Regions from separate parts of the Pseudomonas shahriarae genome, predicted to be linked through region 1. Evidence: riboswitches for the same ligand, from Rfam matches in the RefSeq annotation. Region 1 holds a riboswitch; each other region holds the start of a gene.
The links. A riboswitch is a leader RNA that binds a small molecule or an ion and turns the genes downstream of it on or off. The one in region 1 is predicted to bind cobalamin.
Positions count from the first base shown of each region.

Region 2: another riboswitch for cobalamin. It lies ahead of HU773_RS14740 (CbtB domain-containing protein); the one in region 1 lies ahead of HU773_RS11025 (TonB-dependent receptor plug domain-containing protein).
Region 3: another riboswitch for cobalamin. It lies ahead of cobO (cob(I)yrinic acid a,c-diamide adenosyltransferase); the one in region 1 lies ahead of HU773_RS11025 (TonB-dependent receptor plug domain-containing protein).

Region 1 covers NZ_CP077085.1:2,466,372-2,471,977, forward strand. The annotation lists gene HU773_RS11025 (TonB-dependent receptor plug domain-containing protein) at 1-1,881, opposite strand, end outside; cobalamin riboswitch at 1,973-2,177, opposite strand; gene HU773_RS11030 (hypothetical protein) at 2,244-5,606, opposite strand, start outside.
Region 2 covers NZ_CP077085.1:3,320,284-3,325,889, reverse strand. The annotation lists gene nfuA (Fe-S biogenesis protein NfuA) at 1-355, shown strand, start outside; gene cobM (precorrin-4 C(11)-methyltransferase) at 1,435-2,181, opposite strand; gene HU773_RS14750 (cobalamin biosynthesis protein) at 2,262-2,675, opposite strand; gene HU773_RS14745 (CbtA family protein) at 2,672-3,373, opposite strand; gene HU773_RS14740 (CbtB domain-containing protein) at 3,385-3,573, opposite strand; cobalamin riboswitch at 3,670-3,876, opposite strand; cobalamin riboswitch at 3,965-4,164, shown strand; gene cobW (cobalamin biosynthesis protein CobW) at 4,258-5,319, shown strand; gene cobN (cobaltochelatase subunit CobN) at 5,322-5,606, shown strand, end outside.
Region 3 covers NZ_CP077085.1:1,810,306-1,815,911, reverse strand. The annotation lists gene HU773_RS08130 (cobyrinic acid a,c-diamide synthase CobB) at 1-1,173, opposite strand, end outside; gene cobO (cob(I)yrinic acid a,c-diamide adenosyltransferase) at 1,170-1,781, opposite strand; cobalamin riboswitch at 1,862-2,109, opposite strand; gene HU773_RS08120 (PQQ-dependent sugar dehydrogenase) at 2,209-3,522, shown strand; gene HU773_RS08115 (C40 family peptidase) at 3,656-4,195, opposite strand; gene HU773_RS08110 (C40 family peptidase) at 4,340-4,969, opposite strand; gene hda (DnaA regulatory inactivator Hda) at 5,183-5,606, opposite strand, start outside.

The DNA of each region.
Region 1 (5,606 bases):
GCTGGAGCGGCTGGTGACATAGTCGCGGTCGAACAGGTTCTCTACCAGCAGGCTCACGCGGTGTTGGTGGGCGTTGTCGAGGTAGCGGTAGGCGTCGGCGTCCACCACCGAATAGTGGCCGTATTCGACTCTTTTCGAGCTGATCACATCGTGGATATAGCGGATGGCCGCGCCGGCGCCCCACAGGCGATTCTGCGACTCGAAACCCACCCGTGAACGGGCGAAGAAGCTTGGCACATCATTGAGAGTGACGCCGGCGCGCGACTCGGTCAGGTTGCGGGTCATGTCCGCCTGCAGGCTCCACTGCTGGTTGAGCGCCAGCTTGGCGTCGGCCTCGAAGCCACGCACCTGGATCTGCCCCTGGCCGTTGACCCAGTGGCTATCGTCGAGGGTGATCAGGTCGGTGATCTTGCGCTTGAACAGGGTCACGCTGGCGCTGAACTCGCGGTCGGCCAGCAGGCCCTTGTAGTCCAGGCCCAGCTCGGCGTTGCGGCTTTTTTCCGGCTTGAGGTTACGGTTGCCGATCTCGTCGCCGGGTTCATTGACAAACAATTGCTCGGCATTCGGCAGCTTGTAGGCGCTGCCGTACTGGCCGCGCAGGGCCCAGTTGGCATTGAGGTCGTAGAGCGAGGTGAGCATGCCGACCGTGGCACTGTCGCCGCCGCTCATGGTTTCGTGGCGCAGGCCGATGCTCGGGTGCCAGTCGGGCAGGGCGTCGATCTGCGGGCGCAGTTGGCTGTACAGGGCGTGGGCTTCGGCCTTGTTGTTGTCGATGATCAGTACATCGTCCTGGCCCTTGAACCACTGGTTGTCGGAGCCGAACACCAGCACATGGCCGCCTTCAAGCTCAGCCTTGCCTTCGGCTTGCACGCCCCAGTCGGTGAACCCCCAGTAGTCATCGCGGTTACGCACCACGGTGCCACCGTCGGCGGTGTTGTTGACCCGCGAGTAACGCGTGTCCCAATCGTTGATATGGCCCTTGACGAAGTAACTCAGCCGTTCATTGAGGCGTTGCTCGAAGGTCGCCGTGGCGATCTGTTGCACGCGGTCGTTGGTGGTCTTGCGGTTGTTGGTGGCGCCGGCGAAGTCCAGGTTGGCGTCGGAGTACTGGTAGAACAGCTCCAGGCGCGAATCATCGCCCAGGGACTGGATGGCCTTGGCGCCGAAGGTGGTGACTTCGTAGGAGCGTTTCTTGTCGCTGACGTTGCTCATGTCACGGTTGCGAAACGGCTGGTAACCCTCGGACACGTTGTGGCTGACGTACGCCAGCAGGCCCAGGTCGCCCAGGCCGTTAGTGAAAATCCGCTCGGCCCGGGCATCGCCGGTGGTGCCGCCAAAGGTATCGACGCCCAGGTTGGTTTCGCCGGACACGTCACGGGTCTGCGGGCTGCGCGTGACGATATTGATCACACCCGCCACCGCCTGGGTACCGAACAACAGGCTCTGGCCGCCCTTGAGCACTTCGATGCGCTCCACGGCGTTGGCCGGCAGGGTGTCCAGGTACAGGCCGCCGTACAGGCGGTTGTTCAGGCGCACGCCATCGAGCAGGATCAGGGTGTCGTCATTGCGCCCGCCCAGCAGGGAATAGGTGCCGTAGTCGAAGGGGCCGTTTTTCGGCGCAACGTAAAAGCCGGGAATAAACATCTGCATCGCCCGGGTGATATCGGCGCTGGGGCCGGCGCGTTCGATCTGTTCGCGGCTGACAATCTCGACTTTGCTGCCGTACTGGGCCATATCGGCCACGGTGGTGGATTCCACCGACGGCGCAGAGACGATCTGCTGGTTGAGCACCAGGGCTGTGTCATCGGCGAGCAGCAGCGGGCTGAACAGGCAACCCAGGAGCAGGGTCGGGCCAGAGGTAGAGGAACGTTGGAAAATCATAGTCTTCTCGAAAGTATCTTCGCAGAAGCACGCAGGAGAAGGCACCGGGCACACACCGATACCGGCCCATGCCCGCCCACCGCAGGATTATGCCAAACAGAAATTCCAGGCCGGTCTCCGGGCTCTCGCGTATCGAACCCTTCACCTTCCCATGGCGCTCTGGCCACAGTGGTGTGTCGAAGGGGTCACGCGAATACCGTTGCGGGGGCAGCACCGGACTTGCTCGAATGAGCGTACCGGTTTCCCGTTTCACCCTATGCACGGCGGCATAAGGCACCTGAAACAGGGCGGCATCTGAACATTCGCAGGCCCTTTCGTCAATCTGGCGCAGCGATTGTGCAGTGCCGCCAGTGTGCTGATGCTCAGCGGCTTGCCGCGGTGGCGCCGGTGCGGGGCGGGAAATACACGGGGTAGTAGGAGAAGAGCACATATTCGAGCGGGTTGCGGATCAGGGAAATACCCGTGCGGTCCTTGACCGTGTCCACGCTGTCGTATTGGGCGTAGGTGTCACTCACCAGTTTTGGGCCTTTCTGCGTCCCATGCATCTGGATGCCGGTCTTGAACTCGGCGGTGACCAGCTCGGGGCTCGGGGTCACGGTCACGGTGCCCACGAAGGCCTTTACCGGCTTGTTGATCAGCCGCTGGAACTCGGCGGCGAAGGAGTTCTCGGCGCCATTGCCGGAGTAGCAGACAAGCAAGCGAACGTTGTCGAACTGGCTGGGATCAATGCCTTTGGCGAGCAAGTGGGCATGCAGTTGCTCGGCGGTATGCTCAGCACCGTCATACAGGATGGTCGAGCTTTTACCGGACAGTTGTTCCCTGAAGCTGAGGTCGCGACCATGAGCGTTGATGTTGAGCCGAGGTTTGCCTTTGTATTCATCTTCAAAGCTGAACAGGTTGCCTTTGATCAGTTGCATCTTTTGCATGTTGCCCTTCATCACGATCAGGCGCCGGACCTTTTCGCCATTCGGCGCCTCGATGATGCTGTTGTGGCTGCCACTGCGCAGCGCTGCCTGGGTCACCTCCGGCGTCGGTGGGGGATCGACCGGCCTGCGTGAGGAGCGTGCTCGAGAGTGGGTCACCAGCATTGCAAAGTTGAGCAGCAAATCCGCCATGGCCGTTTCTTTGTCCGGCGTGGCGTTGTCCGCCAGCGTTTGCAGGTCGCTGAGAATGCCCTGGAACTGCAGCGCCGTGCCAATGGCAGCGCCGGGGCCGCGCAGGGCCGGCAGTACCGCGTTGAGCAACAGATAGCCGCCTTCCTTGAGCGTTGCCCAGCGGCTTTCGGCGTCGGAGACAGATTGTTGTTCGGCCATGCTGATCACGCCCTGGGCATTGGCGTCGTACAGGTGGTTCATCAATTGCCCGGTTTGCAGTTTGGCCTTCAGGGCATCGGCAGCGGCATAGCCGCCCACCGCCAGTGTGGGCGCAGCGGGAACGGTTTCTCCGTCGCCCACGCCAAACAGGCTGGTGGTCTGGGTGGAGGGCTCCTTGAAACTCCATGCCTTGTAGTAGTCGCGGGTCGCGTTGTCGGGAAACCAGGCCAGGATGTCGTTTTGCAGGCGCCCCGGTTGCTGGATGGCCTCCAGCAAGGCCTGGCGGGTGGGGAATTGCAGCAGCGGTGCGTCGGCGATCAATGGGCGGTAGAGAATATGCGGGCCGCTGATGCTGTCCTCGGGTTCGATCAGGTACATGTTGTCGACCACCTCGGGTGTGGCGCCTGGCCCGGCAACGAACGCCAGCGGGCGGACGACGATCTCTTTGCCATCGACGGTCTGTGCACCGGGTTGCGGGTTGACGGCCGCCTGCACGTAGCGCAACCCTGTGGTATCGAACCCCGATTGTTTGTTAACCGCCAGCTCCAGGGCCTTGATCTGCAGTTCCACGGGGACTTGCTGGGCAAACAGGGACTGGCGTTGGGCTTTTTTGACGGGATCGTCCAGCAGTTCGCGCTTGAGCAGCTCGGGGTAGCTTTTACCCACGTCGACCTTCTCGATCAGTTTCTGCAGTTCGCCATCCTTTTCCAGCTCCGGAACCCGCGTGTTACCCGGTTTGAGATAAACCTCCACGTCGCGGCTGGGCAGCCCCGACAGGTTTTTCAGGAGCACATCGGTCATGCTCATGCGTTCGCGATGGAGACTGCCGCTGACCACCCCACCTGGCGAGTTGCCGCCGACGGGCACCTTGAACACCACCTCCAGGTTTTTCGCCGGGTGGCTCACCGCCTTCAGTTGATCGAAAGCCTGTTCGGCAAAGGGCCGGATATCCGGGATATCGCTGTTGTAGGTCCGCCCTTTATTGCGCTGGGTGATACTCGCCAGTTGCAGGCTCAGTTCACGCAAGACAACACGCTCGGCCTCGGTGGCGTTGCTGACCCAACTGGGCATCTTGCGTGAAGGCTGATCCAGTGTGTCCAGGTTCAGCCAGCTGGGGTCGGGAGCAAGGCTGTTATCCAGACGCTGAGTGATCACCGTCTCGGCCTGGGCCTGGAAAGCATTGCCGTCGACCTTACGCAAGGTGTTGAGAAGCCGTTGTTCAGGGGCCTGCGCTTTGAGCTGTCGCTCCCGTGCCGCGTTGAACGCCGCGTAGGAGTCATAGGGGGTGACTTTGCCGCTGGGTTCGCACAGCAGCAGAATCGTGCGCTCGCCGACATGGCGCTGAATCAGCAGGTTGGCTGAAGTGGACTCTATCGCGCCCTGGTTGGGCTCTGAAATGCTGCCGAGGTTGAATACCGTCACCTCGGCACTGTCGTTGGAGCTTGGGCGCGTCGATCCGTTGGGGTAGCGCACCACCAGGTCCAGGGTTTCGCGCTGCAGATCGTCCAGGCCCGGCTGCTTGAGTGCGGCCAGTCGCAGGTTGTCCCGTAACAGGTTACTGATCAGTGTCCGGCGACTGCCGGCAAACGGGCTGAGGCTTGCACGGGTGGGGGCGCCGAAGGCGGGCTGGTCCCAATAGTTGGATACGTCGGTTGTCAACGCCTGCGCCAGTTGGCCTGGCAGCGCACGGAATGCGCTTTGGATCGCGCCCATGTCAACGGCGAGTGGGGTGTCCGGGGTGTTGCCGGTATGGGTCAGGACGTCTGGGCGGGTGTCGACCAGTTTGCTGTTGGCGGGCAAGTCGGGGACCGCACCGTCTACCAGGTATTCCAGGGCCAGCGTCGTCAGCGGCTTGCGTTTGAACTGACCCGGGTTGTCCGGGTCGGGCTGGGCCAAGTCGACCTGATTGATGTCGAAGTCCAGCCCGGGTGATGCACTCTTTATGGCGTCCGTCAGCAGCCGTCCCACGACCGCTTGCAAACCGGGCTCGCCGGCAAACTGCTGTCTGGCAATCTCGGCGGTCGGGGAGCGGCGGGGAGGGATGGTGATGGGTTTATCGGCGGCAGCTTGCTGATCGAGTTGTTGTTTGACGGCCAGTTGGTTTTGCTTGACCTCCCGTGATCGCGGGTCGTGCGCAGCGTTGGTCAACGCGCTGAAGCCGTTGCGATTGAGGGCCGAGCTCTGCTTGAGCACGCCTTGCAGGCTGGGATCCGCTGGCGGCTCGCCATAGAAACTCAGAACCTGGCCCAGGCTTGCGGTTTCAACGTTGAAGCACGGTACGAGCGCCCCGGTTCCGGCACTCAGTTTTTTCGCCAGCGCCACTATGGCCGGGGCCACCTGCGCCCAGCCTGACGAGTCATCGTGCGTGAACATCTTGGGCGGCGCATCGGAGCCTTTGGGGCTGCGGACCAG
Region 2 (5,606 bases), 850 kb from region 1:
CGATGCCGTGGTCGACTACGCCACTGACCGCATGGGTGGCCAACTGACCATCAAGGCGCCCAACGCCAAGGTGCCGAACGTCAATGCCGATAGCCCGATCAACGAGCGTATCAACTACTACCTGCAGACCGAGATCAATCCGGGCCTGGCCAGCCATGGCGGCCAGGTCAGCCTGATCGACGTGGTGGATGACGGTATCGCCGTGCTCAAGTTCGGTGGCGGCTGCCAGGGCTGTGGGCAGGCTGACGTGACCTTGCGTGAAGGTATTGAGCGTACGTTGCTGGAGCGGATTCCCGAGCTCAAGGGCGTCCGTGACGTGACTGACCATACGCAGAAAGAAAACGCCTACTATTAAGGTGTTCGCTGCAAACAAAAAAACGGCGTCCGTGAGCGCCGTTTTTTTATGCTTTAAAGTTAGCAAGTTACACGATTTGTCTAACAAATAAGATGAGCTTTTTGAGCTGGCTTGCATGCGATAGCCGTAGGTATCTATACATCTCTTTTATCCAGTGCTTGTTGGGTTTGTGAACATATCCGTTGCTGCGGTCATGGCGGCTATTGGTTCCGCTCTTACAGCGGGTCACTTTTGGAAAAGAGCCCGGAGTGCCGGCCCAGCCAAAAGTAACCAAAAGGGCTCTTGCCCCACCACTCGGCACCTCGCCTAGGCTCGGTGTGCCCGTCATCCGACATTGATTTGGGGGGCCGCCGCGATGGGCCATCCATGGCCCAGCGCGGCTAAACCGGCGTCCTGCCGGTTTACCCCCCCAAATCAATATCGGATGACGGCCAGCGTGGTTTAACGGGGCGCCTCAGATCAAAAGCAAAGCGAGGCGGCCTGACAGCCGACCTGATCGTCGAGGCGTGCGCGTACCTCTGTGGGAGCTGGCTTGCCTGCGATGGCGGTGTCTCAGCCAATACATTTATCGACTGATACACCGCCATCGCAGGCAAGCCAGCTCCCACAGGGGAATGCAGCTTCGCGCCCCGGCTTTGGCATTGCTGTCGATGTTGCTCTGCTTTTGATCTGGTTTTTGATCTTAGGCGCCCCGTTAAACCACGCTGGCCGCAGGCAGGTATTGCGCAGTGGGCACCCCGGCATGGATGCCGGGTTAGCCGCGACACGGCCATGGATGGCCGATCGCGGCGGGCCCACGGAGCAATGCCTGACTGCGGGCATGCCGAGCCTAGGCGAGGCACCGAGTGGTGGGGCAAGAGCCCTTTTGGTTACTTTTGGCTGGGCCGGCACTCCGGGCTCTTTTCCAAAAGTGACCCGCTGTAAGAGCGGAACCAATAGCCGCCGTAACCGCAGCAACGGATATGTACACACCCCCCAGAAGAGAACTATGTAGAGACTCATGCCGCGATAGCGGAGGGTCAGGCGACTTCTCTACAGCCGGTTAAACCGCAATCGCAGGCAAGCCAGCCCCCACAGTGTCAGGGTCGGTAGAGGTGGGCGTGCCCTGCGCGATACAGCGAGGATTCGCTGAAGCTGTCACTGGCCAGCACTCGACCCACCACAATCAGCGCGGTGCGCCTGAACCCCTTGGCTGCCACCTTACCGACAATATCCGCCAAGGTGCCAATCGCCCAATCCTGATCCGGCCAGGTCGCCCGGTGTACCACGGCAATCGGGCAATCTGCACCGTAATGCGGCAGCAGCTCGGCGACGATTTTCTCCAGGTGATTGACCCCCAGATGCACGGCCATGGTAGTGCCGTGGCTGGCCAGGCTGTCGAAGGACTCCCCCGCAGGCATCGTGGTTTTATCGGCATAGCGGGTCAGGATCACGCTTTGGGCGATATCCGGTAAGGTCAGCTCCGCCTCCAGCAACGCGGCACAGGCGGCCACGGCGGTGACGCCGGGAATGATCTGGAAGGGAATTCCCAGTGCGCGCAAATGGCGGATTTGCTCGCCAATCGCGCCATACAGGCTCGGATCGCCAGAATGCACCCGCGCCACGTCCTGGCCCTGTTCATGGGCATGCTTGATCAACTCAATGATCTGCTCCAGGTGCAGTTCGGCGCTGTTGACCAGGGTTTCGGCCTGATGGCCTTCAAGCACGGCGGCCGGCACCAGGGAGCCGGCGTAGATAATTACCGGGCAACTGCGGATCAGCCGCTGGCCTTTGACGGTGATCAGTTCCGGGTCGCCGGGGCCTGCGCCGATGAAGTAGACGGTCATGGAGGATTCCTGTGAAAAAGCCGGCGAGGCGGGCTGCAGATGAAGACCGCTCATGATCAAGGAGGCGGATTATCGGGAATTCAGCCCGCGCACGCCAATGCAAAGGTGGCTTGCGGGCTTTTCTGGCGGTTGATCAACAGGCGGGCAGGGCGCTGGGCCAAGTGCTCGGCCAGGGCCAGGGCGGCGCTTTCGGCGATGCCGTGGCAGCCGGTATGGGCAAACGCGACAGCAGAGCGGTGGCTCAATTGCGCTTCGTGGATCGCCAGCTGTTCGGCACTGAAAAACTGCAGTGGCAACCTCAAGTGTTCGGCCAGGGCCAGTAACCCTGGCTCATCCTGTTTACGGTCGATACTCGCCAGTGCGCTGATGTGCCGAGGGTCGATTCCCGCGCCAGCCAAGGCTTCATTGAACAGCGCCAATAGCGCCGCGACGCTGCAGCCACGCTGACAACCCAGGCCGACCACCAGGGTCGGCGCGGTGGTGGCTGCTGTCATGCCGAGTGCTGGTCGTCGCGATTGCGTCGGAACAACCAGGCGCTGATCAGGCCCAGGGCCAGCCAGAACGCAACATTGGTCAGCTGCGACGCGATCTTGAACTGCGCTTCCAGGGCCTGCGGGGCGAGCATCGAGTGCACTTCGGGCTGTGGCGCGCCAATCACATGGGGCACCGCCAGGATCGCCACGCCGAGGATCTTCAGCAGCCAGTTGCGACCAAACACAATCAGCGCGATACCGGCGGCGGTGGAGGCTGCCGCGCCGATCCACCAGATCTGCCGTTGCGCCAGGTCCGCCGCAGCGGTGCCGGGCAGTTCCGGTGGCAGGCCGAGGGTCGGTGCCAGCACAAAGGTGGCGTAACCGGCCAGGCCCCAGAGCAGGCCCTGGGCGGTGCGGGTCGGGGCGCGCAGGGTGTACAGGCCGGCGAGCATCAGCGCAAAACCTACGGCGACCACCAGGTTACCGCCAGTGGTGGACAGCACGCGCTGCCAGCCGTCTTCCGGTTCCCAGGCCTCGGCGTCGTGGCTGTGGGCCGCAGCACCAGGCGCATGCTCATGCACTTCGGTCGTGGCCGGGGCGTTTTCGTAGGTTTCCGCCTGCTGAATCAGCGGAGCCACCCAGAAACTTTGCAGCAGGGTCAGCAGCAGGGCGGCCAACAGGCCGGTGAAACCTGCGGTTTGCGCAATTCGCTTGATCATGGTTGCAGGTCTCAATGGCACGGGAAGGCGGCGCTGTGGCGCGTATCGTGGGCGGCGTTGTGCACGGCCTCGATATGGGAGAACCCGGCGAAATACACCAGGCACGCACCGAGGATCGACGCGCCGATAGCGGCGGTCAGGCGTTGGCTCAAGGTGGCGGAGCGGCTGGCGGTGTGTGAGGTGCTGCTGATGATCGACATGGCACGTCCCTTTCGAGTGGCAGGGTGACACGAGCGCATGAAAACCCCGCGAGCCGGGCACGCAGGGTTCTGAACAGCGCCCGCCCACCGCGGGTTTGTTATTTGATTTTTCGGGCCGGTCTCCGGGCTTGCGAGGGGGCTCTCCTGAGTCCTGAAAGCATCGCCTTCCCATGCCAGAAGCACAGTGGCTGTGACGCTTCGCTCGCTTACCGTTGCGGGGGCAGCACCGGATTGGTCATGCATGCATGATTGACCGGTTTCCCGTTTCACCCTGTAAAGGGCACCCGAAACAAGATGTGTAGGAGAGCATGGGCGCGGGATGGCCGTCAATCTGTAGCTGGGCACCGCGGCTCTTCGCATGGTTTTGAATTGACCGTCCCTCAAGCACTGCGTAGCCTTGCACCTTCGAGGTTCTTCGGCTGCGGTCGAAGCTAAGAAGGGAACGCGGTCCAAGCCGCGGCTGCCCCCGCAACTGTAAAGGGTTTATCTGACTGCCACGCCACTGCCAATACGGCGGGAAGGCGCAGCCAGCGCCAGCCGCAAGGCCGGCAAGCCCCAAGCCAGGAGACCTGCCTCGCAACCGATTTTCCATTTCAACCGGGCGGGGTGATCCGGTGACGAATCCAGCACCTGCACGCCGCTGCAGGGCCAGTCGTCCCGTATGCCCGCCCCAAAGGGCATCCGATGAAAACACTGGCCAAACTCCCCGTCACTATCGTCACCGGCTTTCTCGGCTCGGGCAAAACCACCTTGCTGCGGCACATGCTGGACAACGCCCAGGGTCGGCGCATTGCTGTGATCGTCAACGAATTCGGCGAACTGGGTATCGACGGCGAGATCCTCAAGCAGTGCTCCATCGGTTGCACCGAAGAAGAAGCCAGCGGGCGCGTGTATGAACTGGCCAACGGCTGCCTGTGCTGCACCGTACAGGAAGAGTTCTTCCCGGTGATGCGCGAGCTGGTGGCCCGTCGTGGCGACCTCGACCATATCCTCATCGAAACCTCTGGCCTGGCGCTGCCCAAACCCCTGGTGCAGGCCTTCCAGTGGCCGGAAATCCGCAGCGCCTGCACGGTTGACGCAGTGATCACCGTGGTCGACAGCCCGGCCGTGGCCGCTGGCACCTTTGCCGCGTTCCCGGACCAGGTCGACGCCCAGCGCAAACTGGACCCGAACCTGGACCACGAATCGCCACTGCACGAGTTGTTCGCCGACCAACTGGCCAGCGCCGACCTGGTGATCCTCAACAAAACCGACCTGATCAGCCCTGAAGACCTGGCCCGTGTACGCCTGGAAGTCGCCGAAGAACTGCCGCCAGCAGTGAAAATCGTCGAAGCCAGCAGCGGCCGCCTGCCTCTGGATGTGCTGATTGGCCTGGGTGCCGGCTCCGAGGAGCATATCGACGGGCGCCATAGCCATCACGATCATCACCACGAAGGTGAAGATGACCACGATCACGATGCGTTTGACTCCATCTCCATCGACCTGCCACAGGCTGATGAAGCGCTGCTGCTGGACGCCCTGACGCAATTGGTGGTGCAGCACGGCATCCTGCGGGTCAAAGGCTTCGCCGCGATCCCCAACAAGCCGATGCGCCTGTTGATCCAAGGCGTGGGCACGCGCTTCGACAAGCACTTCGACCGGGCCTGGGGCGCTGACGAAGCGCGCATCACACGGTTGGTGCTGATCGGTCAGGACCTGGATGCGGCGGGCCTTGAAGCGCAATTGCGCGCCGCGCTCAGCGTTTAACCATGCACCTGCTCAGGACCCAGCCCGGTGGCTTCGTCTCCGATGACAACATCGCCGACCTGGGACAAACCCCCGCCGAGCTGGTGATCCTGTGCAGCGGCGATTCCAGCCTGGCGTTGCTGGCCGAAGCCGCCCAGCAACTGCCCGACGACTACCCGAGCCTGCGCCTGGCCAACCCGATGCAGGTGCAGAACCACGCCTCGGTGGACCTGTATGTGGATGAGGTGCTGCGCCACGCCAAGGTCATCCTGATATCCCTGCACGGCGGCATCGGCTATTGGCGCTAC
Region 3 (5,606 bases), 660 kb from region 1:
GCCACGAGCAATCGGCTGCCACGGCGTGCTGGTCAGGGAATGATGGTAGGTGTGGCCGCGCAATTCGCCTTCCGGCAATTCGACCGTTTGCAGGGCCAGGGCCGCCAGGCGTTTCTGCATGACCGCATCGCCTTGCAGCAGCCCCAGCAGTTCGGCACGCGTGCCCTCGACATCGGTCAGGGAGTCGAGCAGGTAGAGCATGCCGCCGCATTCGGCCAGCAATGGTTTGCCGGCGCTGTGGTGGGAGCGGATCGCCTGCAGCATCGCGGTGTTTTGCGACAGCGCCTGATGATGCAACTCCGGGTAGCCACCGGGCAGATAGAGGCTGTCGGCGTCGGGCAGCACGCGGTCATGGATCGGCGAGAAGAAGTGCAACTGCGCGCCCATCGCCCGCAGTAAGTCGAGGCTGGCGCCATAGGTGAAGGCAAAGGCTTCGTCACGGGCCACGGCAATCCGCACCCCGGCCAGCAACGGCTGGGCCTCGATCACCTCCGGCGCAGCGAATTCCACCGGCGGTGGCAGCGCTACCTCGCAACTGCTGGCCAGGGCGGCGGCGGCGGCATCCAGGCGCAGATCGAGGTCATTCAACTCGCTGGCCTGCACCAGGCCCAGGTGGCGGCTGGGCAGCTCGATCCCGGTTTCCCGGGACAGCGCGCCGTACCAGCGCAGGCCTTCGGTCAGGCTGCCTTCCAGCAACTGCGCATGGCGCACGGTGCCGACGCGGTTGGCCAGGACCCCGGCGAACGGCAGGTCCGCCTGGTAACGCGCCAACCCCAGCGCCAGGGCGCCAAAGGTTTGGGCCATGGCGGTGCCGTCGATCACTGCCAGCACCGGCACGCCAAAGTGGCGCGCCAGGTCGGCGCTGGACGGTGTGCCGTCGAACAGGCCCATCACGCCCTCGATCAGGATCAGGTCCGCCTCCCCCGCGGCTTCCCACAACAGGCGACGGCTTTCCTGCTCGCCGACCATCCACATGTCCAATTGATAGACCGGCGCACCACTGGCGCGCTCATGGATCATCGGGTCGAGAAAGTCCGGGCCGCACTTGAACACCCGGACCTTGCGCCCCAGGTTGCGATGCAAACGGGCCAGCGCGGCGGTAACAGTGGTCTTGCCCTGGCCTGACGCCGGCGCGGCGATCAGCACCGCTGGGCAATGGCGCGGCTGGTTCAAAGTTCGATGCCTTTCTGTGCCTTGATACCGGCCTGGAACGCGTGCTTGAGCATGCCCATTTCGGTGACGGTATCGGCCATTTCAATCAGTTCCGGTTTGGCCCCGCGGCCAGTGACCAGCACGTGCTGCATCGGTGGCCGGGCTTGCAGGTCGCTCAACACTTGGTCCAGGTCCAGATAGCCGTGCTTGAGCGCGATGTTCAGCTCATCCAGCACCACCAGGCCGATGGACGGATCCTGCAACATTTCCCGGGAGACCTTCCAGGCCGCTTCGGCGGCGGCGATATCGCGCTGGCGGTCCTGGGTCTCCCAGGTAAAGCCCTCGCCCATCACATGGAAGCGCACCTGCTCGGGGAAGCGGCGGAAGAACAGTTCTTCACCGGTGCTGTTACGGCCCTTGATGAACTGCACCACACCGCATTGCATACCGTGCCCCATGGCCCGGGCCAGCATGCCAAACGCCGAACTGCTCTTGCCTTTGCCGTTGCCGGTCAACACCAGCAGCAAACCGCATTCATTCGGTGAATTGGCAATGCGCTCGTCAATCACCGCTTTTTTGCGCAGCATGCGCGCCAGGTGGCGTTCGTCACGATCAGGGGTATCAGTCATGGCAGCTCTCCGTTGGGGCTGGACAAAAACGGCGGGCAGGAAAAGACAACTTAAATGAAGCCAAGCATCGCCCACCGTGATGCTGTTGGATGAATCAGGCCGGTCTCCGGGCTCATGAGTGGCGCCCGATTGACCAGGGCAAGCCGACGATGCGCCTTCCCATATCGCAGGCGATACAGTGGCAAAAGCAGCGTCTTGACTCATTTACCGTTGCGGGGGCAGCGCCGGGATCGTGGCCACACTGTAGAAAAGTGCGCGCACTCACCGGCTTCCCTGTTTCACTCGGTCGGCGCGTACGCCACAGAGCACCTGAAACAAGCGGCGAAGGTTAGTGGGTTGGGGGTACAGCGTCAATTAAAGCCGGCCACGTACTTGAACCATCGCCGCGCGCCATACCTCTATGACTACAGGCATTGAGGAGAAAAACATGCACAAGACCCGACTCGCCCTATTGATCATGGCCGCAGGCGCACTCGCCGCCTGTGGCGAAAGCTCAACCTTGCAGGTATCCGATGGCACCGGGCCGTCGCCCAAGCTGCCGGAACCGAATAAAACCCTGATCCCCACCGTCAACATCGCCCCGGCGATTGGCTGGCCCGCCGGGGCCAAGCCCAAGGCCGCCGCCGGCACCCAGGTTGGCGCCTTCGCCGAAGGCCTGGATCACCCGCGCTGGCTGTATGTATTGCCCAATGGCGACGTGCTGGTGGCCGAGACCAATGCGCCGCCCAAGCCGGATGACTCCAAGGGCATTCGCGGCTGGGTCATGGAAAAGGTCATGGGCCGTGCCGGTGCCGGCGTACCCAGCCCGAACCGTATCACCCTGCTACGCGATGCCAACCATGATGGCGTGGCGGAAACCCGCACGGTGTTCCTGGAAAACCTCAACTCGCCGTTTGGCATGACCCTGGTGGGCAACGACCTGTATGTGGCCGACTCGGACAAGCTGCTGCGCTTCCCCTATCAACCGGGAGAAACCGCGATCAAGGCCCAGGGCACCAAGGTCATCGACCTGCCGGGCGGTCCGCTCAACCACCACTGGACGAAAAACGTGGTGGCCAGCAAGGACGGCAACACGTTGTATGTGAGCGTAGGCTCCAACAGCAACGTCGGTGAAAACGGCCTGGAAGCCGAACAGGGGCGTGCGGCGATCTGGGAAGTCGACCGGGCCAGCGGCAAGCAGCGGATTTTTGCCTCCGGGCTGCGCAACCCCAATGGCATGGCCTGGGAGCCGCAAAGCGGCAAGCTGTGGACGGCAGTCAACGAGCGCGATGAAATCGGCAGCGACCTGGTGCCGGACTACATCACCTCGGTCAAGGATGGCGGCTTTTATGGCTGGCCGTTCAGCTATTACGGCCAGCATGTGGATGTACGGGTCACGCCGCAGGACCCGGACCTGGTGGCCAAGGCCATTGCGCCGGACTATGCCGTCGGCCCCCACACCGCGTCGCTGGGCCTGACCTTTGCCGAAGGCAACACCCTACCGGCGCAATTTGCCCAAGGCGCTTTTATCGGCCAGCACGGTTCGTGGAATCGCAAGCCGCACAGCGGGTACAAGGTGATCTTTGTGCCATTTGCGGGGGGCAAGCCCAACGGCGCGCCGGTGGATGTGCTGACCGGCTTTCTCAACAGTGATGAGAAAGCTATGGGCCGGCCGGTGGGCGTGGTGATCGACCAGCAAGGCGGGTTGCTGGTGGCGGACGATGTGGGGAATAAGGTGTGGCGGGTGTCTTCAGCCAAATAAATGATTTGCGAGCACCCCAAAACAACTGTGGGAGCGGGCTTGCCCGCGATGGCTGTGGATCAGTCAGGAATCTATCCACTGACACACCGCCATCGCGGGCAAGCCCGCTCCCACATTGGGTTTTATATTTGGCTTAGGGATTACGCGCCAATTGCCCCGCCGGCAACACGCGCTTGGCGCTCAAATAGGCATTCTGCCAGTAGGCCTTGGACAAGGTATCAAGCTTCACCGTACCGCCGGTTTGCGGCGCATGCACGAAACGCCCTTCACCCACGTAGATGCCGGCATGGCTGACCTGCGAGCCACCGCCCGTGGCGAAGAACAGCAGGTCGCCGGTCTGCAGCGCATCTTCGCGCACGTCCTGGGCCCGCATCACAATCAGCTCGCGAGTGGTGCGCGGCAGCGAGATGCCCGCGGCGTCGCGGTAGACAAAACCAATCAAACCACTGCAATCAAACCCCGAATCCGGGGTGTTGCCGCCCCAGCGGTAAGGCGTGCCCACCAGGCCCAGGGCGCGAAACAGCACATCTTCGGCCACTGGCGAAAAGTTCTGGGTGGAATAGTTGAATACCGGCTTGGGCTTGACGGCCACAGGCGCAGGTGGAGGACGGCTGGCGCAGGCACTGAGCAGTGCGGCGCAAACAACAAGAATTAGGCGGGCCGAGGTCGACATGGGCAGAACAATCCTGATCTGGATGCGGCTTTCGCTGCCGAACGCTGAAAACTAGACCGCGCAAGCAAGCTTGCGCGGTCAGGTTCGCAACAATATCTCAGGATTCTAGCGCTTACGCGTCAAACTTCAAGTATCACTTTAACTTTACTTGCGAGCGGTAACGGTAGTCGGGGCCATCGCCAAAGCGCGCTTGGCTTCGATGAAGGTTTTGCTCCAGTAGCTGTCACCCAGCTTATCGACCCGCACCCCACCGCTACGGCGGCTGCTGGAGTGGATGAACTGGTCATCGCCCAGGTAGATACCGGCGTGACTGACGCGACCACGGCCGTTGGTACTGAAGAAAAGCAGATCGCCGGGCTTGAGGTTGTTTCGTGCGACCAACGGTGCATCCACGTTGATCATTTCGCGGGTGGAGCGCGGCAGGTTCATGCCGGCTTCTTCACGAAACAGGTAGCCGATAAAGCCACTGCAGTCGAAACCGGCTTCAGAGGTACCACCGAAACGGTAACGGGTACCGATCAGGGACATGCCGCGTTCGAGGATACTGTCGGCCAGCAGTGGCAGCTGATAAGGCTTGCTGTCGGCGAACTGGGCCAGTTCTTTTTCGGTCGCCACCTCTTCTTCATAAACAGAAGAAGACTGTGCTGCGACGAATTTGGCTTGATGCTGTTGTTGCGGCTTTTGCTGCTCGACCACCTGCTGGGGGTGGGTGGCGCAACCAAACAACAGGGTAACGAGTGCGAGAGGCACGAGGGGTGCGAAGCGATTTAGCATGGGCACGACCGTGGCTGATATGTAAAGAAGCCGAGACTATGCCTTCTATGACATCGATTTGCAAATTCAATCGTGATCTATGTGACTTCTTGTTTGACCCATGTCATCTAAGCCCTTGAACCCCATTTAGACCCTTTTGCGTGGCCAGAGCGGCCCAAACGCAGGTTTTCTGACGCCTGTAATTTGCCAGGGGCCCCGGTTTTAAAGGGCTGGCTACCAGCCGAGGGTTTCTTTGAGGAAGGGAATGGTGAGCTTGCGCTGGGCCTGCAACGAGGCCTGGTCGAGTTGTTCGAGCAAGTCGAACAGCGCGCTCATGCTGCGGGTGCCACGGGTGAGGATGAAATGCCCGACTTCATCGGTCAGGTGCAGGCCACGACGCGAAGCGCGCAGTTGCAGGGCACGCAGCTTGTCTTCGTCGGACAGTGGGCGCATCTGGAAGATCAGCGCCAGGGTCAGCCGCGACTTGAGGTCTGCCAGCTTGACCGGCAATTCCCGTGGCGAGGTAGAGGCGGCAATCAACAGGCGCCGGCCGCTGTCGCGCAGGCGGTTGAACAGATGGAACAGCGCTTCTTCCCAGTCCGCCCGGCCGGCAACGGCTTGCAGGTCATCCAGGCACACCAGTTCGTATTGCTCGAGG